Regions from separate parts of the Bradyrhizobium septentrionale genome, predicted to be linked through region 1. Evidence: riboswitches for the same ligand, from Rfam matches in the RefSeq annotation. Region 1 holds a riboswitch; each other region holds the start of a gene.
What was found. A riboswitch is a leader RNA that binds a small molecule or an ion and turns the genes downstream of it on or off. The one in region 1 is predicted to bind cobalamin.
Positions count from the first base shown of each region.

Region 2: linked by a shared signal. The riboswitch ahead of metE (5-methyltetrahydropteroyltriglutamate--homocysteine S-methyltransferase) and the one ahead of HAP48_RS04525 (ribonucleoside-diphosphate reductase subunit alpha) in region 1 are both predicted to bind cobalamin.
Region 3: linked by a shared signal. The riboswitch ahead of HAP48_RS24660 (ribonucleoside-diphosphate reductase subunit alpha) and the one ahead of HAP48_RS04525 (ribonucleoside-diphosphate reductase subunit alpha) in region 1 are both predicted to bind cobalamin.

Region 1 covers NZ_CP088285.1:544,501-555,695, reverse strand. The annotation lists gene HAP48_RS04530 (ribonucleotide-diphosphate reductase subunit beta) at 1-151, opposite strand, end outside; gene HAP48_RS04525 (ribonucleoside-diphosphate reductase subunit alpha) at 142-1,935, opposite strand; cobalamin riboswitch at 2,190-2,403, opposite strand; gene HAP48_RS04520 (hypothetical protein) at 3,086-3,283, shown strand; gene HAP48_RS50640 (IS701 family transposase) at 3,484-4,173, opposite strand; partial or broken gene HAP48_RS51040 (transposase) at 4,170-4,304, opposite strand; gene HAP48_RS50635 (IS701 family transposase) at 4,282-4,950, opposite strand; partial or broken gene HAP48_RS04510 (IS1182 family transposase) at 5,044-6,379, opposite strand; partial or broken gene HAP48_RS04505 (cation diffusion facilitator family transporter) at 6,437-7,009, shown strand; gene HAP48_RS04500 (hypothetical protein) at 7,261-7,584, shown strand; gene ihpA (divalent metal ion exporter subunit IhpA) at 7,639-8,913, shown strand; gene ihpB (divalent metal ion exporter adaptor subunit IhpB) at 8,910-9,887, shown strand; gene HAP48_RS04485 (efflux RND transporter permease subunit) at 9,918-11,195, shown strand, end outside.
Region 2 covers NZ_CP088285.1:792,423-803,617, reverse strand. The annotation lists partial or broken gene HAP48_RS05740 (IS256 family transposase) at 233-1,330, opposite strand; partial or broken gene HAP48_RS50695 (transposase domain-containing protein) at 1,558-2,205, shown strand; gene HAP48_RS05725 (nodulate formation efficiency C protein) at 2,262-3,113, opposite strand; partial or broken gene HAP48_RS05720 (IS1380 family transposase) at 3,717-5,061, opposite strand; one part of gene HAP48_RS05715 (IS3-like element ISRj2 family transposase) at 5,901-6,778, opposite strand; one part of gene HAP48_RS05715 (IS3-like element ISRj2 family transposase) at 6,778-7,030, opposite strand; cobalamin riboswitch at 7,459-7,658, shown strand; gene metE (5-methyltetrahydropteroyltriglutamate--homocysteine S-methyltransferase) at 7,761-10,106, shown strand; gene hemN (oxygen-independent coproporphyrinogen III oxidase) at 10,845-11,195, opposite strand, start outside.
Region 3 covers NZ_CP088285.1:4,797,550-4,806,419, reverse strand. The annotation lists gene HAP48_RS24675 (nodulation protein NolW) at 1-651, shown strand, start outside; gene HAP48_RS24670 (hypothetical protein) at 905-1,660, shown strand; gene HAP48_RS24665 (ribonucleotide-diphosphate reductase subunit beta) at 2,346-3,419, opposite strand; gene HAP48_RS24660 (ribonucleoside-diphosphate reductase subunit alpha) at 3,410-5,203, opposite strand; cobalamin riboswitch at 5,458-5,671, opposite strand; gene HAP48_RS24655 (hypothetical protein) at 6,353-6,550, shown strand; gene HAP48_RS24650 (DUF1521 domain-containing protein) at 7,264-8,751, opposite strand.

The sequences.
Region 1 (11,195 bases):
CCATCCAATGCGTCTGCTGCTGACGCTTCCAGAACTCGTAGGCCCAAGCGTAGCGATCAACGTCATAGCTGCCCGTCGAGTCAAGGAGACCAACGCGCCCCTTGCCGATCAGCGTGCGCGGATCGACAGACGAGAGATCGATCATTGACATGCGAGGCACTCCTCATAATCGGCGCGCTGCGCAGGCGGCTGCCGCGGCGCGGCCTCGTCATCGTCGACGATCTTGCCGGCGAACGCCGCGCGCGAGATCGATTTTGAACGGCAGTAATAAAGGCTCTTCACCCCACGCTTCCACGCCGTCCAGTGCAGCATGTGGAGGTCCCACTTATCGACCTCGGCCGGCAGATAGAGGTTGATTGACTGGCTCTGGCAGATGAATGCGGCCCGGTCGCCTGCAAGCTCGACGATCCAGCGCTGGTCGACCTCGAAGGCGGTGCGAAACACCGCTTTCTCGTGTTCCGACAGAATGTCGAGATGGGCGACCGAACCCTCCTGCGCAATGATCGACTGCCAGGTCACCGGGGTGTCGGCGCCCTTGGCGATCAGTACCCTGGTCAGATGAGGATTACGTACCGAGATGGCACCAGACAACGTCTTGTGGGTGTAGATGTTGGCCGGGATCGGCTCGATGCATGCGCTGGTGCCGCCGCAGATGATGCTGATCGAAGCAGTCGGCGCGATCGCGATCTTCTGGCTGAAGCGCTCCATCACGCCACGTTCCAGGGCATCCGGGCACGGGCCACGCTCGCGAGCAAGGGCGACGGATGCCGCGTCGGCATCACCCCGGATCTTCCGAAACATCTTTAGATTGAATGATTTCGCCAAGCCACTCTCCATTGGAATGCCATTCGCCTGGAGGAACGAGTGGAAGCCCATCACGCCAAGTCCGACGGAGCGCTCGCGCAGGGCGGCGTAGCGGGCCCGCTTCATACCCTCCGGCGCCGTCGTGATGAAGTGGGTGAGCACGTTGTCAAGGAAGCGCATGACGTCCTCGATGAAGCCGGGTTCCTCATTCCATTGGTCCCAGGTCTCGAGGTTGAGCGATGACAGACAGCACACCGCGGTGCGCTCCTCGCCGCGATGGTCGATGCCGGTCGGGAGCGTAATCTCGCTGCACAGGTTGGAGGTCGAGACCTTGAGACCGAGCTCGCGCTGGTGCTTGGGAAGCGCGCGATTCACGGTGTCGATGAACAAGAGATAAGGCTCGCCTGTCTGCAACCGGTTCTCAAGAATGCGTTGCCATAGCTGTCGCGCGTCGATCTCGCGGACGACCTCGTTCGTCTTCGGGCTGCGCAGAGCGAACGCGGTGCCGGCGCCCACGGCACGCATGAACTCGTCGGTGAGGTTGATGCCGTGATGCAAGTTGAGGCTCTTGCGGTTGAAGTCGCCGGACGCCTTGCGGATCTCGAGAAACTCCTCGATCTCGGGATGCTGGATATCGAGATAGACCGCCGCCGAGCCGCGCCGCAACGAGCCCTGGCTGATCGCCAGCGTCAGGCCGTCCATGACGTGGATGAACGGGATGACGCCTGAGCTGACGCCGCCCTTCACCTTCTCTCCGATCGAGCGAACATTGCCCCAGTACGTGCCGATACCGCCCCCGTTGGAGGCAAGCCACACGTTTTCGTCCCAGGTGCCAACGATTCCTTCGAGCGAGTCCGACACCGAGTTAAGGAAGCACGAGATTGGCAGGCCGCGCGTGGTGCCGCCATTGGACAGCACCGGCGTGGCTGGCATGAACCACAGCCGAGACATCGCGTCATAGAGACGTTGGGCGTGCGCAACATCGTCCGCGAAGGCACAGGACACCCGCGCGAACATGTCCTGGATGCTTTCGCCGACGAGCAGATAGCGATCGGTCAGCGTTAGCTTGCCGAACGCGGTCAGCAGGCCGTCGCGCGATCGATCGAGCGTGAGATCGGACGGCTTTGGCAATGGCGCGAGAGGCCGCGGCAGCGGAGCCGATGACGGCGGCGGCACAACACACCGCTGAGGCGTGGCAGACTTTGGCCGCGCCGGCCACGGCCGCACACTCGGCCACTCAATTAGATGACCATGCTGATTGAAATCGTAAGACGGCGACATCGGCAACCCCGCGATGTTAGGGGGTGAAGCCACGCGCACGACTTGCGAGGAGACGGGTCAAACGTCCCAGGCTGCAAGCGACGCACGGGGCACCCCGCCCGAGGACGTTCTATTCTGTCGCGGCAGGTCTCCTGGCTCGCGGGTCGCTGCGGCTGTCGGCCTTCCCGGTGCTGTCGCGGCCAGTGACCATTATGACAACCGCTCGCCGCTTACAGTTGCGGGGGCAGCCCCGGAATAGCCGTTACCGGCGCACCGGGTTCCCTCTTAGCTTCCATCCTACTAGATGCAGAATGGAAGACCGTGGCAGATCTACATACAGACGCCGCGCGTCGAGATTCGTCAAGGCTTGTGCCAGGGGAGTCGAGACGCAGGACGCCACGTCCGCTCCGGGTCCGGGCCCGCAACGCTCTGTTCGAGCAAATGCCCCCCCCCTGCTTCGGCCCATTCCGTGAAAAGAGTGGCAGCATTTTGATTTCGATGCTCCGTCGCGATGACGGGTGCCTATGCGAGTCCGCGTTGGATAGGAATCCGTTCGGCGAAGGTTCTGGGCGATGCTGGCGAGGGATAATCTCATGACGCGCAACGTTTGGCTTGCAATTCAAAGCGGTCGAGAATGCGATCGAGCTGCGCCAGCAAGGTGTTGCTCTTCTTGTGGAACTGGCGTGAGGTGCGTCCCTGCCATGATCGTGCGATCTCGGTGGCTTGCCGCGCGCGCCAGATCGAGCACGATAGCTCCACAAATGCTTGTGGTACCACTGAGCCTTCAACGCGCAACAGTCGCCGTCGCGCTTGCTGACGTGGCCAAGTGTTTTGGCGCCATGATTTACCAGAGCTCCGATCGCAGTAATGACCTTGCCGGCACAGCGGTTGTCCTCACTTGCGTGGTCATGGATGAAGCCGCCAAGGAGGCTCGATCTTAGTCAGCTTTTCGCAAGCTGCCCCTGCTAGCATGAAGCGGATAGGTCATCTCGCGGCGACGCCGCTATCCGGGTGTTACGACATGAACGCAGCCGATATTAATGCAACAGCGCCGCAGGTTGGCGCCCCCTCCGACACCGCCGAGAGCGGCGGCGATGACACGCGTGCAGCGCTACTGCGCCGAGCATTCGAAAAGGCTCTCGTTTCCGTCGCCACGCAAGTCATAAGCGATTCCCAGTCGGATATGGATGAGGCCATGAGCGAGCTTGATGATGGGTGAGCCGATGTTCGGCGCCACATAGAGATACAGCCCGCGTGGTGATCGAATCGAAGACGTGCCAAGTGAGACTTGGCACATGCCACCAGTTAGATGCGCATTCAATGATCTCAGATCCGAGCTGCGAGCGGGTCCGCGAATCCGAATGCACCTGGATCTTTTTGGCAGCGGGCTGCTGCGATTTCCTTTTAACGTCCCTAGTCCTACTGCGTCACAAACGATGATCTGTCTAGTGGTCGAACTTGATCGCACAACAAGGACATCTCGACAGCGTTCGGACGAGCCCATGTTCGAGGCGCCGTCGCATCGTCGCGATCGAATTTGGAATGTGACGTTGGGTCCGCAGCGCCAAATCCGCGGGGTCTGTAATCTGCGGGAATGCGATCGAGCAGGATCGGCCGGGCGTGCCGAGTGCCTGAGGGGGGAATCGTCTCCCGCTCGGAGATCAGGAATCCGTAGGCTGCGATGCACATTGTTGCGTGACGATGAAAGCCGCGCCAGCCGCGTCCCTCGAAGTGGCCGAGCCCGACCTCCTGCTTGAGTTCCTGATAGTCGCGTTCGATGCGCCAGCGCAATTTAGCCGTCTCAACGAGAGTCCGGAATGCCACATCCTCCGGCAATGTCGAGAGCCAGTATTTGGTAGGCTGGTCCTCGCCTTTTGGCCATTCGATCAGCAACCATTCCTCCAATCGCCGGGTGGTTTGCCAATAATCACGATGCGCGGCACGGACCCGCACGCGGGCAAAGTGCGAGGTCAGCTTTTCGTTCATTCCTTGCCGCCACGTGATGGTGCGCCAAGCTTTGGCCGGCAGGCCGATCGCGAGCGCCTTGACGGCGGCCGGCTGATGCTGACGGTACGCATCAGTTTCGGTGGACGGCCGCGGCCCGACCATGGCTTCGGCGGCAAGGGACCGGTACCGGGCGCCCATACCGTTGTGCTCGACAGAAGACCCGCCACATAGGTCAATCCCAGCGCCGTGATCTCCGTGCGCAGGTCGCTGTTATTGCCATAGCCCGCGTCCATCAGTACGACACCGCGTGGAAGGCCGCTCGCGCAGCCCACCGCAACTGCTCCAGCGCGATCTCCGGCTTGGTCCGGAAGCCAACTTCGGCAGGAATGCCCACCTTGCGCCGCCGATCGCAGTCCTCAGTCCATTCCTTCGGAAGATAAAGCGATAAGCGACAGGCAGGCTGGCGTGGTGGTTGGCAATCGAAAGTGACACCGCCACCTGACAATTATCCTGCTTGCCGAGCTGCCCGCAATATTGCCGTGCAACTCCAACTGAATGTCGCCCCTGCTTGGGAAATCCGGTATCGTCGATGATCCAGGCTTCGATGGGGCCCTGGCGTTCAATCGCCGGCAGGACCATCTCACGTACCTTGCCCAGCACCTTCTCATCCGACCAGGCGCCGCTGCCGACGAAATGCAGCAGCGATTGATGCTGGGCGGCCGTCCGTTCCGGAGCTGTCACCGCCGCCATCGGCTCCACGCTCTTGCGACCGCCACAGGCCATCAGGCCGACGCAATAGTCGCGCAGCGGCGCCTTCCGATCAGCATGACCGATGACACTGGCAAGCCCTTCCAAATACGTCGCAAATCGCTTCTCGCTCGTCTTGGTGCCACGCCCGCTCATGTCGGCCTCTCGACTGATGGTCCGTGCTTCATCCATCGCTGATTCTGGCCGGCGGTTTTGTGACTCAGTCAGACTAGGAGCCCGTCCAGATATGTTTTCGTGACGGGCATTTGTTGTAGAGTAGCAGGCTCAGGCTGCGTTTGCGAGGTTGAACAGCTTGAGGAGGTTATGGACGGTGCAGATCATTGTCCACTCGGCGCGCACTTTCTCGATGCCCCGCAACAGGAACTGGCGGAAGCCTCTTGCCTGTTTGATCTGCCCGAACACCGGGTCCACCACTTGCTTTCGCAATCGGTAGGGTGTTTCGAAGCCGCCATCGTCGATCTTCTTTCGCATGGCCTGTGTCAGCGGGCCGCCGACTTTTCCGTTCGCTACTGTCGGGTGCTTGGCGCGTCCGGGCGCGACATAGCCATCGATGCTGCGTGTGTCGAGCGCTTCGAGATTGGCTTCGCTGCAGTAGCCGGAATCCGCTGAGGCCTGCCGCGGCTTGCGGCCAAGATTGCTCTCGATGGCCTCGATCAGGGGCACCAACTGGCCCTGATCGCTGCCGTGCTGGGTCAGTTCTTGCGCGACAATGATCTGGGCATGTGCATCGACGGCCGCCTGGGCATTATAGGCCTGAACGAAGCCATCCTTCGACTTCATGATGCGGCTTTCCGGATCGGTGAAGTTGCGTTGCGCCTTGGGATTGGGTTCCTCCGATGGCAGCGCCGCCGGTTTGCCCGGCTTCTTGCGGCCTTCGGCCTGGCGCTGCTGTTCCTTTTCGGCCTCGATGCGGCGCTCTTCCTCCAGCCGCCAGTTTGGCGTCCGCTTCCAGCGCCGCCATCGCTTGCTGGATCTTCGCCAGCCGTTTCTGCTTGTCGACGGTCCAGTCCGGCAGCTCGTCGCTGTTGCCGAAAGTCTCATCCTCCGAGGCATCCGCCGCCTCGGCGGCCGCCAGCATGCGAGCGACCTCGGCCTTCAATTCCGCCTCGCGCTTCTTCATGCGCTCATAACTCATCGCCTTGTGTTTCGACGCGTTCGCCTTGATCTTCGTACCATCCAGCGCGACATGACCGAGCTTGACCAGCCCGGCCGTCTCGCACAACTTCAGAACCTGCACGAATAGCGCGCCGAGCGCCTTCAAATGTCGCTTGCGAAAGTCGCTGATCGTCCGAAAATCCGGCGCATCCAGCGCCACGATCATCACAAAATCGTTCCGCTCCCGGCAGGCCTTGGCAATCCGACGCGACGAATACAGCCCACTCGCATAGCTATGCAGCAGCAGCGCCACCATCATCCGCGGATCAAACGGCGGCTGCCCAAGCCCGCTCACATAGCTGCCCATGATCTCCCTGAGATCGAGGCTCTCCCGCACCAGATCAACCATAAACCGCGAGACATGGCCTTTCGGCACGAAGTCCTGCACATTCGGCGGCAGAAGCAGCGTCTGATCGATGTTCCAAGGCCGAAAATACTTGCTCATCGCCCAATGTTGAATCAGACCCGACCAGATTTGAACAGCGACTATCCAAACAAGCTCCTAGAGGCGCCTTGGGTGGGCCTTGCGGTGAACGGCGTGGCGGGTTTCATCAACGCTGGATGGTCATGGCTTTTGATCCGTCGAGGGCGGCAGCTTAGATCACCGGCTCTCGTCGCCGATGGGCGCCATCTTTTCACGGACGTGCTTTCTTCGGTTGGGGTGCTGGGTGGAGTAGGGATTGCGGCGATTTCCGGTTGGGCCGTTCTTGATCCTGCGCTGGCAGCGGCGGTTGCCTTGAATATTTTGTGGTCCGGCTGGGGTCTCATGTGGGAGTCGGTCAGCGGGTTAATGGATGAAGCAGTCGCACCCGAGACATTGGTACGAATTAGAGAGATCATTTTGGCCGAGGCGAAGGGCGCGATTGAAGCACATGATCTACGGACCCGACATGCCGGCCGCATGACGTTTGTTGACTTCCATCTTGTCGTCGACGGCAGCACCACTGTTTCAACCGCGCATGACATTTGCGATCGGCTTGAAAAGGCGATTAAGGAGGAAATTGGCGAATCGCTGATAACCATTCACGTTGAACCCGGCAACAAGGCTGAGCATTCTGGCGTCATGACCTTTTGAAGGTCCTCGCAAATGAAAATCGTTCGCACGTTCGAGTGAAATAATTCATATTGGAGTGTGGTCTCGCTTCGAAAGGGATGGCGTTGGTGTGGGATCGCTGCTAATCGTCGGCGTCCTCGTTATGCTGCAGCGCGGTCGACGCCATCGATTGCGCATGTTACTCTTAGACACCGACTTCGTGAGTCCCCCGCAAAGTGAAATCCAGATCGAGCCAGTTCAGAAATCTGCATCCGCGCAGCTCTGGCGCTGTCGTGGCATTTCTTATTGCGCTCGTCTGTCTTCTGGCGGGGGCGTTGCATCAGTTGCGCGATCTCCAAGTGAATGAGGCAATGGTTCGGCCGACCGCTGTGGAATCGTTGATCACAAACATCGGCTCCTCGGGAAAGATCGAGATATCCCGAGCAAACGTCGTCGCGGAGCATGACAAAGACGATAGTTTCTCCGTGAAAACGCTTGAGCAGATGTTTGTGTTGGCTCTCGTCAAGCCTCCATCGATTTTGCTTAGGGAGCCGCGGACTTCTCACCCGGACTCGCTGGCTGCGATCGAAACCCCTCCGCCAAGATACCTGACCTGACCACACTTCGCCGGGCTTTCGGGCCCGTATGTTGTCGTTCATCAGGTTGTCTCCATGTTGTTGATTCGTGCCGCCACGCGGTTCGCGTGCGCGTCGGTATTGCTTGTTGGCCCCTGGCTGACGGGCATGTCCCATTCCCAGTCGTTATCCCTTCAGACGGCGCTGCAGCGCGCGTTGGCCGCGAACCCTCGGCTGACCGCGGCGGAGCGCGACGTCGGCATCGCATCCGGCCAGAGTATCCAGGCCGGCGCGCTCATCAATCCGGAACTGTCGTACGAACAGGACAATTCCTTTGGTTCAGGTCGTTACCGCGGTACGCGATCGGCGGAGACGACACTGCAGATCAGTCAGCTCTTCGAACTGTTCGGCAAGCGTGATGCGCGCATCGCCGCTGGCAGAGCGGCGCTTGACACGGCCACCATCCAGCGCAAGGCGGTGCGGCTGGAAGTTCTCTCCGAAACGGCCATCGCATTCCTGGGCGTGCTCGGTATTCAACGTCGCATCCAAATCCTCGACGAGCACGTCACCGCTATCGACCGGCTGACGCCGTTGCTGCAGCGACGGGTCGACGCCGGCGCATCCTCGCCGGCCGAGACCGGCCGGGCTCAGGTCGCTTCCGATTTGGTGAAAGCCGACCGGGAGCGGGTCCGCGCAGTGCTCGCGAGTGCGCGCCGCGAACTCGCGGTGATCATGGGCGACACATCGCCCAAATACTCCGCCGTATCCGGAAGGCTTGAGGCAGTGGGACGGCCGTCGTCGTTCCAGTCTGTCGTCGCCGCGATCGACGCCAACCCTCAATTGGTGCGATGGACCGCGGTGTACGCGCAACGCAACGCTGAACTTCTGATGGCGCGCCTCAGGCCCTATCCGGACGTGCGGCTGAGCGCCGGCTGGCGGCATTTCAACGACGCCGGCGACGACGCCGTGCGCTTGGGCGTTTCGATCCCCATCCCGGTGTTCGACCAAAACCAGGGCTACGTCATCTCCGCCGAACAGAGCCTGGAGAAGACCCGTGCAGAACGAGAAGCAAACCGCGCCGCATTGATCGTTCTTGCCGGCCGCGCCTACGATTCGCTGCAGGGTGCGCAGCGCGAACTTGCGATCCTGCGCGATTCCACGATCCCGAAATCGCGCCAGGCGGCGGATGCAATCTTCGAAGGATATGCGCAAGGACGCTTCAGCCTGCTGGAGGTCCTCGACGCGCAGGCCAGCGTAGCGCAGGCGCGACTGCGAGAGCAGGAAGCGCAGCAAAACTTCCACATCGCCGTCGCCACTATTGAGGGGCTTGTCGGCAATCCATTCGCACTCGCGCGGGAGAGCGCACGATGAAAAAGACTTTTAGAATTTTGACCGTCGGCCTGTCGGTCGCCGTCTTCGGTTTTGTCGGATTCAAGGTGCTTTCGCCAGCCGCCAAGACTGGCTTGGCGAAGACGCCGGACCAAAGGACGAGGATGGCAGAGGGTCGTGCGGAGCCGGATGAGCACGGCGCGGACCGCGTCTTCATCAGTGACGCCAAATTGGCCGCGGGCGGCGTAGCCTTGGGCGCCGCGGGAAGTGCCGTGCTCAGCGAGACGCTGCACCTCAACGGCATGCTGCGGGCGAACCAGGAATCCGTCGTGCAGGTCACACCTCGGTTTCCTGGCGTCGTGCGCGACATCCGCAAGCGAATCGGCGACGCCGTGGTCAAGGGCGACCAACTCGCCTCGATCGAGAGCAACCAGAGTCTTACCGCATATGATCTCAAGGCGCCCATCAGCGGCACGATCATTGAGAGGCAAATATCGCTCGGCGAGTACGCATCCGAGCAGAAGCCGGCTTTCGTGGTCGCGGACCTGTCGACGATCTGGGTGGATCTTTCGGTGTACCGTCACGATTTCAAGCGCGTCCGTATCGGCGATGAAGTCCTGATTGATCCGGATGATGGTGGGGAGAATATAAAGGCGACGATCTCTTACGTCTCACCGGTCGGCGCGAGTGACACACAGACCGCCCTCGCGCGCGCCGTCCTCACCAATCCGGACGGCCGGCTCCGGCCGGGGCTGTTCGTGACGGCGCGACTCGTCTTGGCGAAACGCAATGCACCGGTAGCCGTCCGCGTCGGCGCGATCCAAACGCTCGAGAGCAAGACAATCGTGTTCGTGCGCGAAGGTGACAAGATCGAAGCCCGGCCGGTGCTGATCGGCGAGTCCGATGCTCAACATGCCGAGGTGAAATCAGGACTTTCCGAGGGCGAACGATACGTGGCCGAGAACAGCTTCGTCGCGAAGGCCGAAATGTACAAGGGTGGAGCTGCCGGTGAGTAAGTGTATCGTCATGCAACGAGGTGACCTGAGATGAACTTGGTTCTATCGTTCTCCCTCAGACATCGTTGGCTCGTGATGCTCTTTGTCTTCGGGCTGGTCGCGCTCGGAGTCTGGAAGTTCACGAACCTCCCGATCGATGCGGTCCCGGACATCACCAACGTCCAGGTCCAGATCAACACGAGTGCTCCCGGGTATTCGCCGCTGGAGACCGAGCAACGCATCACGTTTCCAGTGGAGACGGCGATGGGCGGCCTGCCCAAGCTCGAGTATACGCGCTCAACGTCGCGCTATGGGCTCAGTCAGGTGATCGTGGTCTTCAACGAGGGCACCGACATCTACTTCGCGCGACAGCTTGTCAATGAACGCATACAGCAGGTGAAGGACCAGCTTCCGGCGGGCGTCGATACGACGATGGGGCCGATTTCCACCGGCTTAGGCGAGATCTACAGCTACACCGTGGAGGCGAAACCGGGCGCCCGCGCGCCGGATGGGCGAGAATACACCGCGACCGAATTGCGGACGGTTCAGGACTGGGTCATCAAACCGCAGATGCGGACGGTGCCGGGCGTCATCGAGGTCAACTCGGTCGGCGGTTTCGACCGTCAGTTTCACGTGCTTCCGGATCCGGGGCGGCTGATCGCCTATAAGCTCGGCTTCAGGGATGTGATGAGAGCGCTGGCGGAAAACAACGCCAACGTCGGTGCCGGTTACATCGAGCGGAACGGCGAGCAGTATCTCGTCCGCACGCCGGGTCAGGTCGCCAACAAGGAGGAGATCCGCGACATCGTGATCGGCTCCCGCGGAGGCATTCCCGTCCGCATCCGAGACGTCGCGGAAGTGAAGGAAGGCCCCAACCTCCGCACGGGTGCGGCTACGGTCGACGGCGAGGAAACGGTGCTCGGCACGACGCTGCTTCTGGCCGGGGAAAACAGCCAGACCGTCGCGCAGCGCGTCGCGGCGAAACTGGCCGAAGTGTCGAAACTGCTTCCCGAGGGGATCATTGCGCGGACAGTCTACGACCGGACCAAGCTCGTCGAGGCGACGGTCGCAACCGTCGAGAAAAATCTCATCGAAGGGGCGACTCTGGTCGTCGTCGTACTCTTCCTGATCCTGGGCAATCTCCGCGCTGCGATCGTCACCGCGTGTGTCATCCCGCTCGCGATGCTGATGACGATCACCGGCATGGTCGAGGCGAAAATCAGCGCGAATCTGATGAGTCTCGGCGCCATTGACTTCGGCATCATCATTGATGGAGCGGTCATCATCGTGGAGAACTGCCTGCGGCTTCTCGCCGAGGAACAGCACAGG
Region 2 (11,195 bases), 250 kb from region 1:
CACGAGGTCGCCCGCGCCCACCAAGGATAATCCCGCCTGACGGCAAGGGCCAGCCAGGAATGCAGTCCCGTTCCACGCCAGCATGCCGCCGTGCTCGGGCCGGTCAAGGCCAAGCCTTGCGGTGGCCGCAAACGCGGCCAGCCTTGACCGCCCCTGCGCGCGGCGGCTGCGAGATCGGTGGCCGGGACGGAAGAATGGCCCGCGGCGCAGCCGAACAAAAGAATGGACGTACGCGATTTCTGCAATCGTCATCTCGGTCATGAAAAAATCGCTTGTCCATCTCATCCGTGGTCCGCAGGTGTTTCCAGTGTTCGGCCGGGAAGTCGTAGAACGCCAGTAGCGTGTCCCGATCCTTGCTCAGGCAGTCGGCCGCCTTCTCGTATTTGGGCGTGTAGCTCTCGATGAAGGCGTCGAACGCCAGCTCGGCGGCGGCCTTGGTTTCGGCCATCCAGATCTCCTGCAACGCGCGTTTGGCTTTAGGCTGCTGGCTCTTCGGCAACTTGGCGATCACGTTGGCGGTCTTGTGTACCCAGCAGCGCTGCTCGCGCGTTTTCGGCCAGACCTCGCCGGCGGCCTTCCAGAACCCGAGCGCGCCGTCGGCGATGGTGAGCCGCGGCGGCACGCCGAGCCCGCGCCGCTTCAGGTCGAGCAGCAGATCGCGCCAGTCCTGCGCGCTCTCGCGGGCGCCATCGGTGAAGCCGACCAGTTCCTTGCGGCCTTCCGGCGTCGCGCCGATCAGCACCAGGATGCACTGCTTTTCGTCTTCGAGGCGTGCTTGGAGATGGATGCCATCGGCCCAGATGTAGACGTAGCGCTTCGCCGACAGATCGCGCCTCTGCCACGCGGTGTGTTCGTCAAGCCAACCGTCCTTCAGACGGCCGATGGCGGATGCCGACAACCCGGCAGCATCCTTGCCGAGCAGCGCCGCCAGAGCCTCGGAGAAGTCGCCGGTGGAGATACCCTTCAGGTAAAGGATCGGCAGCAGCGTCTCGATCGATTTCGAGCGGCGCATGTAGGGCGGCAGGATCGACGGAGAGAACCGGATGCGGTCGGGGCAGGTCACCTCCGCCTCGCGATCGCGTACACGCGGCTGGCGGACGCCGACCGGACCGATACCGGTCATAACCTCGCGTTCCGGCAGGTGACCGTGGCGCACGACGCGCTGGTGGCCGTCCGCAGTCTTCAAATCGGCATGCTTGCCGAGAAAGTCCGCGACCTCGGCCTCGACCGCCTGGGCCAACAGAGCACGCGCCCCATTGCGCAAGATTTCGGTGAGTTGATCGTCGACGTTTCCTGGCTGAATCAACTTGATGATGTTATCTTTGGCCACGGCATATCGCTCCTTCGGTGGAGAAGTGGAGGCGTCAAGCACCCCCACGATATGCCGCCTTCCCGATTCCCGCCGTCACCAACTTTCAGCGATAGCTCTGGACTGGAAGCGGGTCCAGACCGTGGCGGTCAAGCCGCCGGAAACTGTTGGGTATAGCGCTGCGGCGAAGTGAATCAGTGGGCTGAAAAGGCAAGAGAACCGGGGCAAAATGTGCTCTGGTCGGGTCAATGACGCCGCCCGATCACAACCTCCCGAATGACGTAAAGATGCTGAGAGCCATGGTGCTTGCGATGGCCGAGAGGCGGCCCGCGCCGATGCTCTGGAGAGCGAAGTCGCCGATCAGGGCGCGCAACGCCGATGCCGATGCGCGTATCGAGCGGCTGACGCAGATCCTGAAGGTCCTTCGACCGCGCCCGGTTCGGCCGACGAACCGGAAAAGCTCGGCTCTGCGAACGGTGACGATGAACAGCAGACCTTTGTCTTCGAGGAAATCGAGACCGGCATCGCTGCGATCAAGGCCCAGGTCAACGAGGGCCGTGAGCAAGCGGATGGCAAGCGTACCGCGTCGGCGCCAGGGCTTTGCGCCCCATCTGGAACGGATCGAAACGGTCATTGAGCCGGAAGAGCTGGCTGAGCATGCCGTCAAGCAGAAGGTGGTGATCGGCGAGGACGTGTCAGAGCGTCTGGATGTGGTGCCGGTGAAGTTCCGTGTGATCGTTACGCGCCGTCAAGAAGGAGGACGGCGTGATCCAGGCCCGGCCCCGGTCCATATTATTGAAGGAGGCATTCCGACGGAAGCGCTTTTAGCCCAGATCGCCGTCGCCAAATATGCCGATGGCCAACCGCTCTACCGGCAGGAGGCCATCTACGTCCGCGTGAGTAACAGAATGCGCTAAGTGCAGACCGCATGGCTGCTCCGTGACGCTCAGTCTCAAGGAGTTATGCTGGGATCATGATCTGTGGGGCCATTTGCCGAGGCCTTTCGCGCCTTCTCCAATGCGTCATGTTCATCTGGCTCTATGCGATCGAACCAAGAGCCCGGAGGAAATGCCGCGATGCGCTTGGCAAAGAAGGATTGCGGCTCCCAATCTCGTCGCGCCCGCTTCTCGAAGGTGATGACCCCGTTGCGGGTAAAATAGCGCGGCCCTGGAATGTTACAGTTCACCAAAAGCAGGACACGCCACATGTCACCCTTATCGGTCGCATTCTCATTCGGCTTCGGCACGTAATCCACTACAACGGGTTCCATGATATTGCAGCGGCCGCGCCGCAGAAGATTGCCGAGCTTTCCTTGCGCCGTCGTCACGAAGTTGAAGTTGGCCGGATCATGCAGAAAGTGAAGATTAGCGGTCCTTTCGCCATCTGCGATTTCACCGGCGATCAGCGAGAGCGCAAAGGCGCGCCAGCCCAGTTCAATGGGCTTTGCATATGTCGACGCCACTTCAATGCCTCCGTCAGATGCGACCTTCCAGGTGATAACGTACACTTCGTCTGATGCACGCTCGTGGTGCCTTGTCCACGACAGATACACGTATTCAGTTCGGTCAACTCCTTCAGCGACCCCCCACGTTTGAGTGACGAACTGCGCCACCTTCGAGACTTTGGAGGTAATTTGTTCTATGGTCTCGCCGTCCTGCGCTCGCCATGTTGACCTGACCCGTTCGACAAGGGCGTTGTCGTTGGCGCGAACACTGTTGCTCGTCGTGGCCAGCTCGGCGTGGCAGATCAGCGATCGAATGAGCCAGAACCAAAGCACATGTCTTCCAACCGTTTTACGCTTCATAGTTGTCGGCTCGTCTGGCTTTCATCCACACACATCAATTCCGAGGCGGGTAACTTCAACGCGCTATGCGCGATCGCATGAAGTTAGCGGCGACGTGACGGGGGCGCCCGCTGGTGTCCCGCGCGAGCAGGCGTAGTCCCCTTTGTGTCACGCGCCGCTAACTTCGGTGGCTAGCCACAGCCTCAACTTGCAATGCTGGACCTACCCAGGAGGAGAAGCCTGGGCTACCGAGAGCCTGCATTCTTCGTGCCAGCTAATAGGCGGCCGTTTGCACTATAATTGTGTCGCCTTTGTCGACTTTCCGACCTGCGTACGTTGCAATGCGTCCCTTCAGTCCGCCTCGACCTGCAGAATTCATGGCACGCGCTTGATCACGCGCTTAATCTCCGGTGGCGCAGGTGATCGACTTGCGGCGAGGTGTCTCACGACAGTCTAGCCCGTCCTATTCGTGAGAGTGCGGTTTTTTGGTCCGATTGATGTGGCCGCACATCTGCTCTGACGAGGCGCGCGGGATTGCCTTCGGCTTTTCACCGCCTGACGACCCGTACTTTGCAACGCGCTTAAGGTGTAGGTTGGGCGAACGGGGGGCGGACGCCCCGCCGGTCAAGGACCGAGCGGCAGCAGCGCGCCTGGCAAGCCGCGGATCAGGTCGGCTTCGGGACATGCCGCGGCAAACGCAAGGCGAATGCGGCTCGTGGTCTCGACGACACGGGCAGCGAGTTTCAAGAGCCGAAGACGCAGCGTCGCGAACTCGGCAGTGGCCAATTCCCGGACTTTGGGAATCGCGTCGCGCACGGTCAGCATCAGCCAATAAGCGGCGGTGTGGAGAACGAGGCGGACTTGATTGGCGAGCGCCGAACGACAGCTGGTGCGATCGGAGGCGAGCTGTGTCTTATGCAGCTTGATCAGATTCTCGGCTTGGCCGCGCGCGCAATACAGGCTGTCGTAGATCCACTCGGCCGAACCGACATCGAGGCTGGTGACGACCGAAGCGGATGTCGAGGCCAAGCATCGTCGCCTCAATACGGGCGACGGTGCGCCGTTCGCGATCCCAGGACTTTGCCTTGTGGCGCGTCTCGGTATAGCCACGCAGAACCGGCAGGTTCTCGATGGCGCGTCGCGTGCGGATGTCGTCGGCGGCCTCGTCGACTTTTCTGGCGAGCGGCTTGGTGCCGGACAGACCGAAGATGTAGTCGATGCCGTTGGTCTCGCACCACGCCATTGCCTCCGGCCGAGCATAGCGCCCGTCGCCACGGAACGTAATTCGCGTGTTGTGCCACCGCGTCCGGATATGCCGGATCAGGCGGCGCAGATGGGCACGCACCTCGACGCCGCCCGGCGTCTTGCCGGGCCGCAGCACGACCGCCACGGGCCGGCTCTTCTCCGTGTCGTAGACGTGGATCGGCAGGAAGCAGCGTTCGTCATAATGAGCGTTGAACAGCGAGAGCTGCTGATGGCCGTGGACGACATCGCAGGTATCATCGATGTCGAGCGTGACGGATGCCGGCTCGCGCGGGTAGCTATCCATCCATGCGTCGACCAAAGTGTAGGTCAGTCGGATCACGTCGCGCAGGCGCGGAGCATTCTCCAGCCGCGACAGCGTCGGTTGGGAACACAGATCGCGACCCGTGTCCGGCAGCCGTCCGCAGGCCAGCTTGAATGCGGGATCGGACCGCAGATGATCGAGGTCGTCGGCGTCCTCGTAGCCGCAGCAGATCGCGAACATGCGCGCGCGGAACATATCGACAAGGCTGTGCACGACCCGCGTCGGATCGCGCCGATCCGGGAACACCCGGGCCAAATTGTCGGCCAAGCCGAGACGCCGCTCGGCCATCGCCAGAAGCATCACGCCCCCGTTCGAGGTCAGCCGACCGCCATCGAAGGCAGCTGTGACTTTCCTGGCGTGAACGGCTGGAAACGAGAAGGGCAGAATCGTATCATCGGTCATGGCGGGCGTGGTGTTCGCGGCTGAAGGTGATGGGGTGGCTTTGCAACCGAATCCTACGCCGCATCAGCGCTTTACACCACGCTCGCCAGCCTCTCAGGCGCCCTCTGACGAATAAGACGGGCTAGAGCAGATTGTCTACCATCGAACCCGTCGTTCGGTTTTGAACGTCGTGGCTCTATCCACACGCGATTGGCGCTCCTTCGCGACTATGCGACAGTCCTGAAGTGCTAGTTGCAGCGCCAGGCAGATGTGCTTGGCACTCAAGGGCCCACAACGATACGAAACCGCCCATCAGCGCCGGGCGTTTAGAACAGACGCCGCCGAAGTGCACGCTTTAAGCAGGCGGGCGAGATGATAGCATTCACTGGCATGCGCGATCGCTCGTGTCGGCCGGCGCATATCGTGCTCTTCAATCGACCGGAAGATGCGGCTTCGACGCAAGTCCTGTCCTCCGCAAGCAGGTAGAGGCGCTGAGCCGTGCTAGCCTCGGCTTGAGCCGATCAATAGTTTCGAGAGAATCTGTCGAGCGGCGTTACTCAAGAGCGGTCTTACCATCAATCCGAACAAGCCGACCGCCGAGACGGCAACAGCAAAGACACCGAGGGCACTCCAAACAGCCATTTTCATTGCGAGCCGGTCTCCTTGGTTTGGTTGATATGCTTGCCTGGGCAGTATCGCCAAAAAGTGTCCGAGAGAGCTGGCGCCGGTTGTTTGGACAGCGCCCCGCGGGATTTAAGTGGATTCCTGCCGGGTTATGCTGAACGCGGGGCCTTACGATTTTGTCGTTGCGTCGGGAGGGCGTAGCCCGACCAGAGCGACGACAAAATCGTCGGCGACGGTCATGCGGCGATCACCATAGCTTGCGTGCCGAAGTAAGCCTCGTCGGGCGTGCGCCCGTCAAGGCTCGAGTGAGGGCGTCCCTGATTGTAGAAGGCCAGATACTTGGCAATTGACGCTCGCGCCTCGGACACGCTGTCGTAGGCGCGGAGATAAACTTCTTCGTATTTGACCGTGCGCCAGAGCCGCTCGACAAACACGTTGTCGCGCCAGGCGCCCTTGCCGTCCATGCTGATGGCGATCTTCGCGTCCAGCAGCACATCGGTGAACTCGAGGCTGGTGAACTGGCTGCCCTGGTCCGTGTTGAAAATCTCGGGCCTGCCGTGCTTCGCCAACGCCTCCTGGACCGCTTCGACGCAGAAGGCCGCCTCCATTGTGATCGAGACGCGATGGGCCAGGACCCGTCGGCTGAACACATCGACGACCGCCGCGAGATAGACGAAGCCACGCCGCATCGGAATGTAGGTGATGTCCATTGCCCACGCCTGGTCGGGCCGCTCGATCTTCAATCCGCGCAACAGGTACGGGTAGATCTTGTGACCCGGTGCCGGCTTACTCGTGTTCGGGCGACGATAGACCGCCTCGATCCCCATGCGCTTCATCAGCGTCGCGATGTGGCGGCGACCGGCGTATACGCCCTCCCGCCGCAGCAACGATCGCTGCATACGCGCTCCCGCGAAGGGATAATCGAGATGCAGCTCATCGAGCCGACGCATCAAGGCAAGGTCCTCGGCCGAAACTGGCCGAGGTTCATAGTAGACCGTGCTGCGAGCCAGCTTCAGGACCTTCGCCTGGCGCACGATAGAAAGATCATGACCGCGGTCGATCATCGCTTTGCGCTCAGCAGGCCCGCCTTGGTGAGCGCGCCGGACAAAAAATCGTTTTCCAACGCCAGCTCGCCGATCTTGGCATGTAACGCCTTCAAATCGACCGGCGTCTCGGCCGACGCCTTGTCATGCCCAAACACGCCGGCGGCGCCTTCCAGGAGCTGGTTTTTCCAGATCGTGATCTGGTTCGGATGAACATCAAACAGTTGCGCCAGCTCCGCCAGCGTCTTGTCGCCTTTGACCGCAGCCAAAGCAACCTTCGCCTTGAATGCCGGAGAATGCATCCGGCGGCTCTTCTTCGTCATCTTCGCTCCTGATTCGCGGCAAGAATCCTCGCCGCTGTCAGGCAGAAAATCCACTCAAGCTACTGTCCGAATTTGCGGAGCCAGCTCTGAGTGACGCCTACCAGAAATGGCTGGCATCACAGAAACACCTCGCGCCGCGTATGCTATCTTATTCGGTGGATCGTTGATTGCTTGGAGAAGGCAGCGCGCCGTGCTTGATGAACCGGGGCCAGCTTGCATGAAAGCCGTCTGTTCGACCAAGTGGTCCTCGGCGCAAAGGCGGCGTATTCGGATTTGTCGCTGCCCACGCGGAGGGACTTTCGGGATGTCATCCGATGTCCGTGATTGCAGAGCGACTTCTGCATCGAGGATGAACGGTGGGCATGCCGCTAGGCACATTAGCAGATCGCAACATGAATTCGCGAGGTTGACGGAACATCCCTTTTGCCGATAATTGAAGGTGTCGAGGTTCTCCAGTCTCATTAGGCCGGAGCTAAGAGGGAAGCCGGTGTCAATGCCGGCGCTGTCCCCGCAACTGTGAGCGGCGAGCCGCTGTCCAACGAAGTCACTGAAGCCTGACGGTTTCGGGAAGGCCGGACAGCAGCGCTGAGCCGCGAGCCAGGAGACCTGCCCCGACACTATCTTCGTCCACGGGCGGGGTGTCCCGGTGGTGCGCCAAGCAGCGGTCGCTCGCGCGACTTCTTCTGCCTGCGTCCGCCATGGCCTTTGCCCCCAATATGGGGTTAACGCTATGTCTCTTCTCTCTCTTCCGGTTGCCACACTCGGAACGCCACGCATCGGTCCAAGGCGAGAGCTCAAGGTTGCGCTCGAAAGTTACTGGGCCGGAAAAATCGCCGAACAGCAGTTGCTCGAGGATGCAGCTGGCCTACGTGCCGCAAATTGGGCTCGCCAGAGGTCTCTCGGTATCACCGTGATCCCATCGAACGATTTCTCGCTGTACGACCAGGTGCTCGACACCAGTGTCATGGTTGGTGCCATCCCAGAAGTCTACGAGACGAATGCCGGATCCATTTCGCTCAAGACATACTTCGCCATGGCACGCGGGTCACAATGCGACGGTCAGGATGGGAGTTGCGGTCACCCGTCGCGTGGATATGGCGCACCCGCGCAGGAGATGACCAAATGGTTCGACACCAACTACCATTACATGGTCCCGGAATTTCACCCGGGGCAGACTTTCAGACTATCCTCTCGCAAACCAATCGAGGAGTACGAGGAAGCCAAGGCCCTTGGCTTTCAGACGCGCCCTGTCCTGATCGGGCCGGTTACATTCTTGAAGCTTGGCAAGAGTGCCGATCGTGCGTTCCAGCCACTGTCACTGCTGGATGACCTGATACCGGTCTATATTGAGCTTTTGAAGGAATTGGCCAAACGCGGGGCAAATTGGGTTCAATTCGACGAACCTTGGCTAGTCCTTGATCTGGATGAGAGTTCGCGAAACTCCTTGGTACATGCTTATGGCCGGCTCGCAAAGGAAGGGCCGGCCATCAAGATCATGGTTGCAAGCTATTTCGGTGGCCTCTGCGACAATCTGGACGCTGCCCTGCGCCTGCCTGTTGCCGGGCTTCACGTCGATCTGGTTCGCGCGCCAGAGTTATTGAGCCAGATCATTGCGAGCGGCCGAAGTGACCTCGTCATGTCGCTCGGCGTCATAGACGGTAGGAATGTTTGGCGATCGAATTTGTCGGCGCTCCGCCAGCGACTGGACCCCGCGATTGCGAAGCTTGGTAAGGACCGCGTACAGATCGCCCCATCCTGCTCGCTGCTTCATGTGCCGGTCGATGTTGAACTCGAGACCGGGCTCGCCTCCGACGTCAAGAGCTGGCTTGCTTTCTCGGTTCAGAAGATGCGTGAGCTTGCGACCTTGGCGCGGGCACTCGCAGGCGACCAGAATGTTGCGAAAGCTCTTGCGGAATCGGAGTGTGCCGCAGCCGTCCGCCGGACGTCGCCGAAGATCCGAGATGCCAATGTCGTTGTCCGGCTGAGTGCGATCAACCAGGCCATGCGCCGGCGCGCCAGCCCATTTGCCAGTCGGGCCGAGATCCAACGCAAGCGCTTCGGGCTGCCAGCGTTCCCGACCACGACGATCGGATCGTTTCCTCAGACCTCAGAGGTCCGTAATACCCGGGCGGCGCATGCGCGAGGCGCGATGAGCGACGAGCAATACGACAAGTTCCTCAAGGAAGAGACGGCGCGCGCCGTACGTTGGCAGGAAGACATCGGTCTGGACGTGCTCGTCCATGGCGAGTTTGAGCGCAATGACATGGTGCAGTACTTCGGCGAGCAACTCTCCGGCTTCGCATTTACCAAAAACGGTTGGGTGCAATCCTATGGCTCGCGCTGTGTCCGGCCGCCGATCCTGTTTGGAGATGTCTCGCGGCCGAAGCCGATCACGGTGGACTGGTGGCGCTATGCGCAGTCGCTAACCAAAAGGCCGATGAAGGCGATGTTGACCGGACCAGTAACGATCTTGAACTGGTCGTTCGTTCGCGAGGATATTCCCCGAAGCGAAGTCTGCCGTCAGATTGCGCTCGCAATTCGAGATGAAGTCGGCGATCTCGAGAATGCGGGTGCTTCCATGATCCAGATCGATGAGGCTGCACTACGCGAAGGCTTGCCATTGCGTCGTGCGCAGTGGACCGTTTACCTCGAGTGGGCTGGAGATTGCTTCCGCATCTGCTCATCGGGCGTCGCCGAACAAACTCAGATTCATACCCACATGTGTTACTCAGAATTCAACGACATCATCCATGCGATTGCTGCAATGGACGCAGATGTCATCTCGATTGAGACTTCGCGCTCGAAGATGGAACTGCTCGACGCGTTCAGGAACTACAACTATCCGAACCAAATTGGGCCAGGCGTGTACGACATTCATTCCCCACGCGTTCCCGAGACCGGCGAGATGAAGGAGCTCATGGCCTTGGCTCTGAAGCGGCTGCAGCGGTCGCAGCTCTGGGTCAATCCGGACTGTGGCTTGAAGACACGCAAATGGGAGGAGGTTCGCCCGGCACTTGTCAACATGGTCGCTGCGGCCCGCGAACTGCGCGCTGCATCCGCTCCAATAGGCCATTGATCCTTGGTCAGGTCTTTCGTCGAGCTGATCGGCTTAAGGAGATCTCGATAGTCCCGGGAGAGCCTTCGTGAATACAAAAGGCCCGGCCGCGTTTAGCGGCCGGGCGGAAGTCGAGTCTGGGAGGAGCGACGCTGCTAGGCATCGCGGCCACTTCCATCGGCAGAGGGAGCACGGCCGACGGCTCGATCTCGGCGAGGACATTCGCCGAAAATCTAAGTCCCAGTTAAGGCACAGGATGATCGTAACTCAATTATGCCCTGGTATGCGGCCAATATAGCCAAGGATTAGAAAACTACACCAAGGTTGTTGCTGATGAGGACTGTCTCAACGACTCGCTGAGTCGAGCATGGGTGGGCGATGATGTGGAGCGATCGCCGCATGGAAGGCAACGGGCCGCAAAACGTGGTGCGCTCTCCTGCCCGCAAACAATACGCTCAATCACCGAGACATACCAAAATCGCGCACGCAAGGACCTCATCATCACCAATGAAATGAGCAGCTTGAGTTAGGCCAGATTCGGTCGGTCGTTGGTCAAACCGTTGTCGCCCGATTGGAATCCTCGGTTCCAACGAGTGTTTGAAATCTACGTGCGGCTCGACGTAGTGGGTGTGACGACGCTTGTAGATAGCTCGGGACCGGATGCCAAATCGGCGTGCTATCAGCCGTGCGATACTCCTAACCAGAAGCCGATTTGGTGATGTTGATCTCCGATCGGAACCGGATCGGGTTGGCTTCGGTTCAAACCGCCCGACTGTGCGTAGCCCTCGACCCAGGGAGGTGCGCGTCGAACGAAGATGCGACGCTCCGGACCAGAAACTCTGCGCCATCGACCACGGAAAGTCGACCGTCGTCCAGTACGGCAACTCCATCTGCGATCAGGTTGGCGAGTCGAGAACGATCGACGACGGCCAGGCTCGGATCCTTGCCGTAACGACGGCATGTCTCGCAAAGATCGACTGCCATGCCGCACATGAGTCGCTCGATGATTTCGGCGCGGAAGCGATCGTCGTCGGCCAGCAAATAGCCCTTCATCGTGGCCAGCCGTTCCTCGGCGATGCGAGCAAGGTAGTCCTTTATCGACACAGCGTT
Region 3 (8,870 bases), 4.3 Mb from region 1:
GTCGGAGTTTTTGTCTATCTGGGAACGGTAAGCGCGCTCGGCGCATCCCTCTCACTGCCGTCGGCTCCTTACAGCTACACGGTTCTGGATCAGGACCTTTCCGCCGCGCTGCAGGAGTTCGGCAACAATCACAATATCAGGGTCAATGTCAGCGCCGAGGTAAAGGGCCGGATTCGTGGGCGAATGCCGGACCTGCCACCGCGAGAGTTCCTCGAGCGCTTGACCAATCTGTACAATCTTCAATGGTATTACGACGGTCTCGTGCTTTACATATCCGCGGCTCAAGAGGCGCAAAGCCGTCTCATTGTGTTGAATCCGATCAGCTTCGATGCGTTCAGGACCGCGCTCGATGTGCTCAACATCTCCGATGAGCGCTATATCGTGAAGCCGGCTCCAGGAGATGGCCTCGTCCTGGCTTCGGGCCCGCCGCGCTTCATCGCGCTCGTGGACCAAACGCTCAAGGGCCTTGTGGCGGAGGCGCAGGCGCGGCGGAATCCAACCGCTGCTGAAAAGCCGCCACTGGGGTCGGTTTTGATGTTGTTTCGTGGCTCCTCGAGCACGGTCATTCGCGACGGACGACCTGAAAGCCACTATTCCTCAGAAGCGCAGCATCAGGACGGCATCGTGCGCGAAGCTGCAGGCCAGAAGTGACTTAACAATACGAGAGAGCTCGAGCCGAGGATCCGAACTGCATTCGCTTAAATCCATCTGATCGTCAGCTTTTCGAAAGCTGCCTCACCCAGGATGAGCCTGTCTGGATGGCGGTGCCTCGCATCGACCGCGCCAGACGTGTGCATCCAGGAGGGCTTGAAGATCAACGCGAACCTCCGAAACAGCTGCTTCGGTCTCGCAGGGCAGGAGCCTTCGCATTGCTCGAGCTGCTCCATCATGCGGGAGTGACAGGATGGATTTCAACGAAATCGGACCATCGAACACGAGCCCGGACACCAATTCACCGCTACCGCCCACGGACGCTACCGGCTTTGAGCAGCAGCTCAACGGCGCTCAGGGTGGTGCTGCGCCACATCGTACCGCCTCGCCCGCGCTGCCGGGGGAGCCCTATTCGCCATATCTGGACGCAGGCCATCCCTATTCGCCGTACTTGGATGCTCGGCACCCTTTTTCGCCGTACCTGGATATAGCGCAACCCTATTCGCCAGGCTTGGGTTGGGAGGATGATTCGCATGCGCCGGCTGCGCTCGGTGCAGATCCAGCACCAGAACGGTCCCCGCATCACCTCTCGCAGCAGACGATCGCTCAGGCGATCGAGGCGCATCCTGATTTCGACCAAGATTTGCTATGGCAGGATATGGATAAAAATCCCTCGCACGCCGGACCATCTCAGGCTGGGCCTTCCGAAGTTGTACCGCCAGAACTTTCCGAGTTCCGTATGCGGGACGGACGTCTCGCCAAGGACTACTGGGTTTTCATGGGCCAAACAGCCACAAGCGCTCAGATCGACATGCTGGAGCGCAGCGGGGTACTGCCGACCCAAGACCACCCGACCAAAGTCTTTACCCTTTTCGGCGTACCTCACACGGCCGAATGGAGAGACGAGGGCTTCATTCGCCTCACGCCAGCACTGGACCCGAGCCTTTGGCCCGCAGATGTGGACGAAGACAGGCCGGCAGACGCGGGGCAAGATCCGCCCGCCGGCTAGTGCCCATAGCTTTAGCAGCGACAAGGGCCATGTGCGAAGGTTGATAGATTGTCTCCGCCAACAGCAGGAGCACGTGATGACGATCGCTCTTGGCTGGCGGATACTCCGCCGGCCAAGTTCCTTTCAAGGGGTCCACTCGATATGCGGAAACCTGATCGAAATTGTCTAGCTGTACGGCTGAAGAGGAGCGATCACCAACTGGCCTCCTCACTCTACTCGCCTCCCGGCCGTTTGCTGTATGGAGACGGCCGCGTCGATGACCCTGATCATCAAGCGCCGTCATCGCATGCACGGTCGCCCTGAACAGACTGGCGGCTTCCACTCAGGCTTTCGCCGCCCTTTTGTGCAGGTGTGCATAAACCGGTTCCATTGGTCCGCATCGATGAGGTCACGCCGACTTTCCCGCAAGGCGAGCGCGCCTCAAAGATCGCCGACCAATGCCCGCGCTTGGTCCTGCAAATTGCAACGATTGTGATCGCCTTTTCGAAGTCTGCCGCACCGAAGCAACTCAGCACAAGATCAGACTTCACTTTGGTACATCAGCCCCGTGGGCGGGTGTTCCCCCGTTATGATTTTCGAGCGGCGTGGATGATGCCGCTTGAGTCCGCTGTGCCGCCGGAAGCCGCAGCAGAGGACTTCCGCGAACCTCCAAGATGTATGAACGGACGCATGCTGTTCCGGTTGCCTACATACGGCCGAAAGCCGCCCACACCCCGTCCTCGCCGTCCCAGCTGCCTCGGCTCGCCGCCTTGGAGTACTCCGTGGCGCGCTGCTCGAAGAAATTGGCGTGCTCGACCCCATTGAGAATCTCGACGAGCCAAGGCAGCGGATGCGGCTTGAGCTGCGTGAACCCATCCTCCTCGGCCTTGAAGAAGCCGAAAACCGGGGCAATCCGGAGTTGGGTCAGTCGCCAGTCGGCGACATAACGGACGTAGGCGTGGATCTGCTCAGGACGCATGCCCTCGATCTTGCCCAGGCCAAAGGCGAGATCGACGAAGTTCTCCTCCAGCTTTACCATCGTTCTGGCGACATCGACGATGTCGTCACGGACCGAGCGCGTCACGGCGCCGGTCTCGCGGTGCCATTCGTGAAACAGCTTGATGACGCCCTCGCAGTGGAGACTCTCGTCGCGCACCGACCAGCTTACGATCTGTCCCATGCCGTTCATCTTGTTGTGGCGCGGAAAATTGAGCAGCATAGCGAAGCTCGCGAACAACGCCATGCCTTCGGTAAAGGCGCCGAACATAGCCAGGGTGCGCGCGACATCGGCCACGGTGTCAACGCCGAACTCGTGCATGTAGTCCGCCTTGGCGCGCATTTGCGCATAGCTGCGAAATGCCTCGAACTCGGTCTTGGGCATGCCGAGCGTCTTGAGCAGCAGCGCATAGGCGTCGATGTGGACCGTCTCCATGTTCGTGAAGGCCGCCATCATCATCTGGACGGTGAGCGGCTGGAAAATCGGGATGTATCGCTTGAGATAATTGTCACCGACCTCGATGTCCGACTGAGTAAAGAAGCGAAAGATCTGGGTGAGCAGCGCGCGCTCGCTGGCGGTGACGCGGTCCGACGCCCAGTCCTTGAGGTCGTTGCCGAGCGGCACCTCCTCGGCCATCCAATGCGTCTGCTGCTGACGCTTCCAGAACTCGTAGGCCCAAGCGTAGCGATCAACGTCATAGCTGCCCGTCGAGTCAAGGAGACCAACGCGCCCCTTGCCGATCAGCGTGCGCGGATCGACAGACGAGAGATCGATCATTGACATGCGAGGCACTCCTCATAATCGGCGCGCTGCGCAGGCGGCTGCCGCGGCGCGGCCTCGTCATCGTCGACGATCTTGCCGGCGAACGCCGCGCGCGAGATCGATTTTGAACGGCAGTAATAAAGGCTCTTCACCCCACGCTTCCACGCCGTCCAGTGCAGCATGTGGAGGTCCCACTTATCGACCTCGGCCGGCAGATAGAGGTTGATTGACTGGCTCTGGCAGATGAATGCGGCCCGGTCGCCTGCAAGCTCGACGATCCAGCGCTGGTCGACCTCGAAGGCGGTGCGAAACACCGCTTTCTCGTGTTCCGACAGAATGTCGAGATGGGCGACCGAACCCTCCTGCGCAATGATCGACTGCCAGGTCACCGGGGTGTCGGCGCCCTTGGCGATCAGTACCCTGGTCAGATGAGGATTACGTACCGAGATGGCACCAGACAACGTCTTGTGGGTGTAGATGTTGGCCGGGATCGGCTCGATGCATGCGCTGGTGCCGCCGCAGATGATGCTGATCGAAGCAGTCGGCGCGATCGCGATCTTCTGGCTGAAGCGCTCCATCACGCCACGTTCCAGGGCATCCGGGCACGGGCCACGCTCGCGAGCAAGGGCGACGGATGCCGCGTCGGCATCACCCCGGATCTTCCGAAACATCTTTAGATTGAATGATTTCGCCAAGCCACTCTCCATTGGAATGCCATTCGCCTGGAGGAACGAGTGGAAGCCCATCACGCCAAGTCCGACGGAGCGCTCGCGCAGGGCGGCGTAGCGGGCCCGCTTCATACCCTCCGGCGCCGTCGTGATGAAGTGGGTGAGCACGTTGTCAAGGAAGCGCATGACGTCCTCGATGAAGCCGGGTTCCTCATTCCATTGGTCCCAGGTCTCGAGGTTGAGCGATGACAGACAGCACACCGCGGTGCGCTCCTCGCCGCGATGGTCGATGCCGGTCGGGAGCGTAATCTCGCTGCACAGGTTGGAGGTCGAGACCTTGAGACCGAGCTCGCGCTGGTGCTTGGGAAGCGCGCGATTCACGGTGTCGATGAACAAGAGATAAGGCTCGCCTGTCTGCAACCGGTTCTCAAGAATGCGTTGCCATAGCTGTCGCGCGTCGATCTCGCGGACGACCTCGTTCGTCTTCGGGCTGCGCAGAGCGAACGCGGTGCCGGCGCCCACGGCACGCATGAACTCGTCGGTGAGGTTGATGCCGTGATGCAGGTTGAGGCTCTTGCGGTTGAAGTCGCCGGACGCCTTGCGGATCTCGAGAAACTCCTCGATCTCGGGATGCTGGATATCGAGATAGACCGCCGCCGAGCCGCGCCGCAACGAGCCCTGGCTGATCGCCAGCGTCAGGCCGTCCATGACGTGGATGAACGGGATGACGCCTGAGCTGACGCCGCCCTTCACCTTCTCTCCGATCGAGCGAACATTGCCCCAGTACGTGCCGATACCGCCCCCGTTGGAGGCAAGCCACACGTTTTCGTCCCAGGTGCCAACGATTCCTTCGAGCGAGTCCGACACCGAGTTAAGGAAGCACGAGATTGGCAGGCCGCGCGTGGTGCCGCCATTGGACAGCACCGGCGTGGCTGGCATGAACCACAGCCGAGACATCGCGTCATAGAGACGTTGGGCGTGCGCAACATCGTCCGCGAAGGCACAGGACACCCGCGCGAACATGTCCTGGATGCTTTCGCCGACGAGCAGATAGCGATCGGTCAGCGTTAGCTTGCCGAACGCGGTCAGCAGGCCGTCGCGCGATCGATCGAGCGTGAGATCGGACGGCTTTGGCAATGGCGCGAGAGGCCGCGGCAGCGGAGCCGATGACGGCGGCGGCACAACACACCGCTGAGGCGCGGCAGACTTTGGCCGCGCCGGCCACGGCCGCACACTCGGCCACTCAATTAGATGACCATGCTGATTGAAATCGTAAGACGGCGACATCGGCAACCCCGCGATGTTAGGGGGTGAAGCCACGCGCACGACTTGCGAGGAGACGGGTCAAACGTCCCAGGCTGCAAGCGACGCACGGGGCACCCCGCCCGAGGACGTTCTATTCTGTCGCGGCAGGTCTCCTGGCTCGCGGGTCGCTGCGGCTGTCGGCCTTCCCGGTGCTGTCGCGGCCAGTGACCATTATGACAACCGCTCGCCGCTTACAGTTGCGGGGGCAGCCCCGGAATAGCCGTTACCGGCGCACCGGGTTCCCTCTTAGCTTCCATCCTACTAGATGCAGAATGGAAGACCGTGGCAGATCTACATACAGACGCCGCGCGTCGAGATTCGTCAAGGCTTGTGCCAGGGGAGTCGAGACGCAGGACGCCACGTCCGCTCCGGGTCCGGGCCCGCAACGCTCTGTTCGAGCAAATGCCCCCCCCTGCTTCGGCCCATTCCGTGAAAAGAGTGGCAGCATTTTGATTTCGATGCTCCGTCGCGATGACGGGTGCCTATGCGAGCCCGCGTTGGATAGGAATCCGTTCGGCGAAGGTTCTGGGCGATGCTGGCGAGGGATAATCTCATGACGCGCAACGTTTGGCTTGCAATTCAAAGCGGTCGAGAATGCGATCGAGCTGCGCCAGCAAGGTGTTGCTCTTCTTGTGGAACTGGCGTGAGGTGCGTCCCTGCCATGATCGTGCGATCTCGGTGGCTTGCCGCGCGCGCCAGATCGAGCACGATAGCTCCACAAATGCTTGTGGTACCACTGAGCCTTCAACGCGCAACAGTCGCCGTCGCGCTTGCTGACGTGGCCAAGTGTTTTGGCGCCATGATTTACCAGAGCTCCGATCGCAGTAATGACCTTGCCGGCACAGCGGTTGTCCTCACTTGCGTGGTCATGGATGAAGCCGCCAAGGGGGCTCGATCTTAGTCAGCTTTTCGCAAGCTGCCCCTGCTAGCATGAAGCGGATAGGTCATCTCGCGGCGACGCCGCTATCCGGGTGTTACGACATGAACGCAGCCGATATTAATGCAACAGCGCCGCAGGTTGGCGCCCCCTCCGATACCGCCGAGAGCGGCGGCGATGACACGCGTGCAGCGCTACTGCGCCGAGCATTCGAAAAGGCTCTCGTTTCCGTCGCCACGCAAGTCATAAGCGATTCCCAGTCGGATATGGATGAGGCCATGAGCGAGCTTGATGATGGGTGAGCCGATGCTCGGCGCCACATAGAGATACAGCCCGCGTGGTGATCGAATCGAAGACGTGCCAAGTGAGACTTGGCACATGCCACCAGTTAGATGCGCATTCAATGATCTCAGATCCGAGCTGCGAGCGGGTCCGCGAATCCGAATGCACCTGGATCTTTTTGGCAGCGGGCTGCTGCGATTTCCTTTTAACGTCCCTAGCAGCAGACTTTGACGGGAATGGCGATGCTCATAGCCCACGGCGCCTCCGGCTTCCTGAGAAGCTGATGGATGTTCGGGGGCGCTGGGGTTCACGCCCGGCTTCGGAGGCTAAAGACAGGCAGAGCTCAACGCGAGACAGGGCTTGTGCTTTTGAGCCGAGGGTAGATCGCGCCGTCGAGGCAGCCCTCAATCCAATCTGCGATCTTGACGGGATTTTCACTGCGACGCTTGCGTCGGCATGCAGACAAACCTGAGAGCACCGTTCCTGTGCAACGCCTCCATCGCCGACAACGGGCGGGAACGCGCCGCAGCAATTCTGGCCGGGTAGCCGGGCCTGGAGGCCCTCCGCCCGTTTGTCGGGGCGAAGGCTGCGATTGCCGAGACAATCTGGCTGTTACCGTCGATCCTGAATCGATAGATCGCCAAGCTGCCATTCTCGCGGCCGTTTGGCGAAAATGAAAGGCGGGCGCTAGCGCCCGCTTCCACGAGTTTCCGACACGCCCCGGGATCGGGCCTCATGCCGGCTGTGCATCGTGACGGAAAATGCGCCGGAACATGCTCTCGCGCATCATCGTCTTGAAATCCGGCGGCGCATCCGGGTTCTCATTGTGGTTGATCACCGACTGCGTCACCTTGCGTCCGGAGTTGTCAACCCACCCCTGATTTGTCTCATGGATTGTCTGAGCTCCATCGGACGTCAGCTGATCAAGCGTCCGCCCAGCATTAGACTGCGTGACCTTCAGATTGTTCTTCCCATCCTTGTCGTCGCCGAGCCCCTCCACAACCATGGCATTGTCGCCGTTGGTGATGGTGAGCTTCGAGGAGATGGTTTTTCCCTTGCCATAATCGACCGTGTCCACCGTGATCTTCGTGCCGTCGTCGAGCTGGAAGGTCATACCTTTCTTGAAGTCGAAATCGTCCTTGCCGTCGCCATTAGCATCGACATGAGGATCGCCGTGGATCCTCGAGACATGGCCGGTCTGGTTGTTCCTAACGGTCCAGGTGCCGTCCTTCTCATCGGCTGTGATCGTATACTTATCACCAAGGTTGATCGTCGCCTTGCCGTCCTTGACCTCGTGCGACCACACTGGCGCTGGCTGAGATGACGGCGCCGGCGCGACGGCAAGCGGAACCATCGCAAGAGGCGGCGGTGGAGGAGGAACGAAGAACACGGGTGTTGCAGTGGCAGGCGTTGCGCTTGCAGACTGGTAGTTGCCCGGCGCGCGACCCTGTTCGCCGGCATCGATACTCGCCTGATTCACCACGCCGCCGGCGCCATCGACCCAGCCTTGGCCACTCTCATGGATCACCTGGGCACCATCGGGTGTCAGCTCATCAAGAGTCATGCCAGCATTGGACTGGGTCACCCTCAGATTGTTTTTGCCATCCTTGTCGTCGCCGAGCCCCTCCACAACCATCGCGTTGTGACCGTTCGTAATGGTCAACTTTGAGGAGATGGCCTCACCATTACCGTAGTCGACATTATTGACGGCAATCTTGGTCCCATCGTCGAGCTGGAAGGTCATATCTTTCTTGAAGTCGAAGTCATCCCTGCCATCCCCGTCCGCGTCAACATGGGGATCGCCATGGATCTTCGTGACATGGCCGGTCTGGTTGTTGCGAACGGTCCAGGTGCCATCCTTCTCATTGGCCGTGATCGTATATTTGTCGCCGAGGTTGATCGTGGCCTTACCATCCTTGACCTCATGCGTCCATACCGGATCGACGGAAGACTCCAAACCCGAACTTTGCTGGCTCAACAGCATGGAAGGAGGAGGTGGCGCCATCATGTACATGGGAGCAACCACGACTGGAGTGACGACCACCGGAGCGACAACGACGGCAGTACCTGCCGGCAGGTACTGGTAGGCACCCGTCGAGGCATACTGCCCCAACAGCGCGCCGAAAGCGGGGCTGGCAACCACCCCGTCAGACCCCACTCCATTCACCGTCGAATCGAGTGCGCCGACCACGGGGAGACCGGCCACGGGAAGATACGCCATTTAGTTCACTCCTGTTGCATCGAAGAAAGCGGTAAAATTGCGAGCGTTGTGCTCAATCAACTAGGAACCATTTTAGAACGCACCCCTGGCCCGATGGCGAGCGAATGGATGCTTCTCGC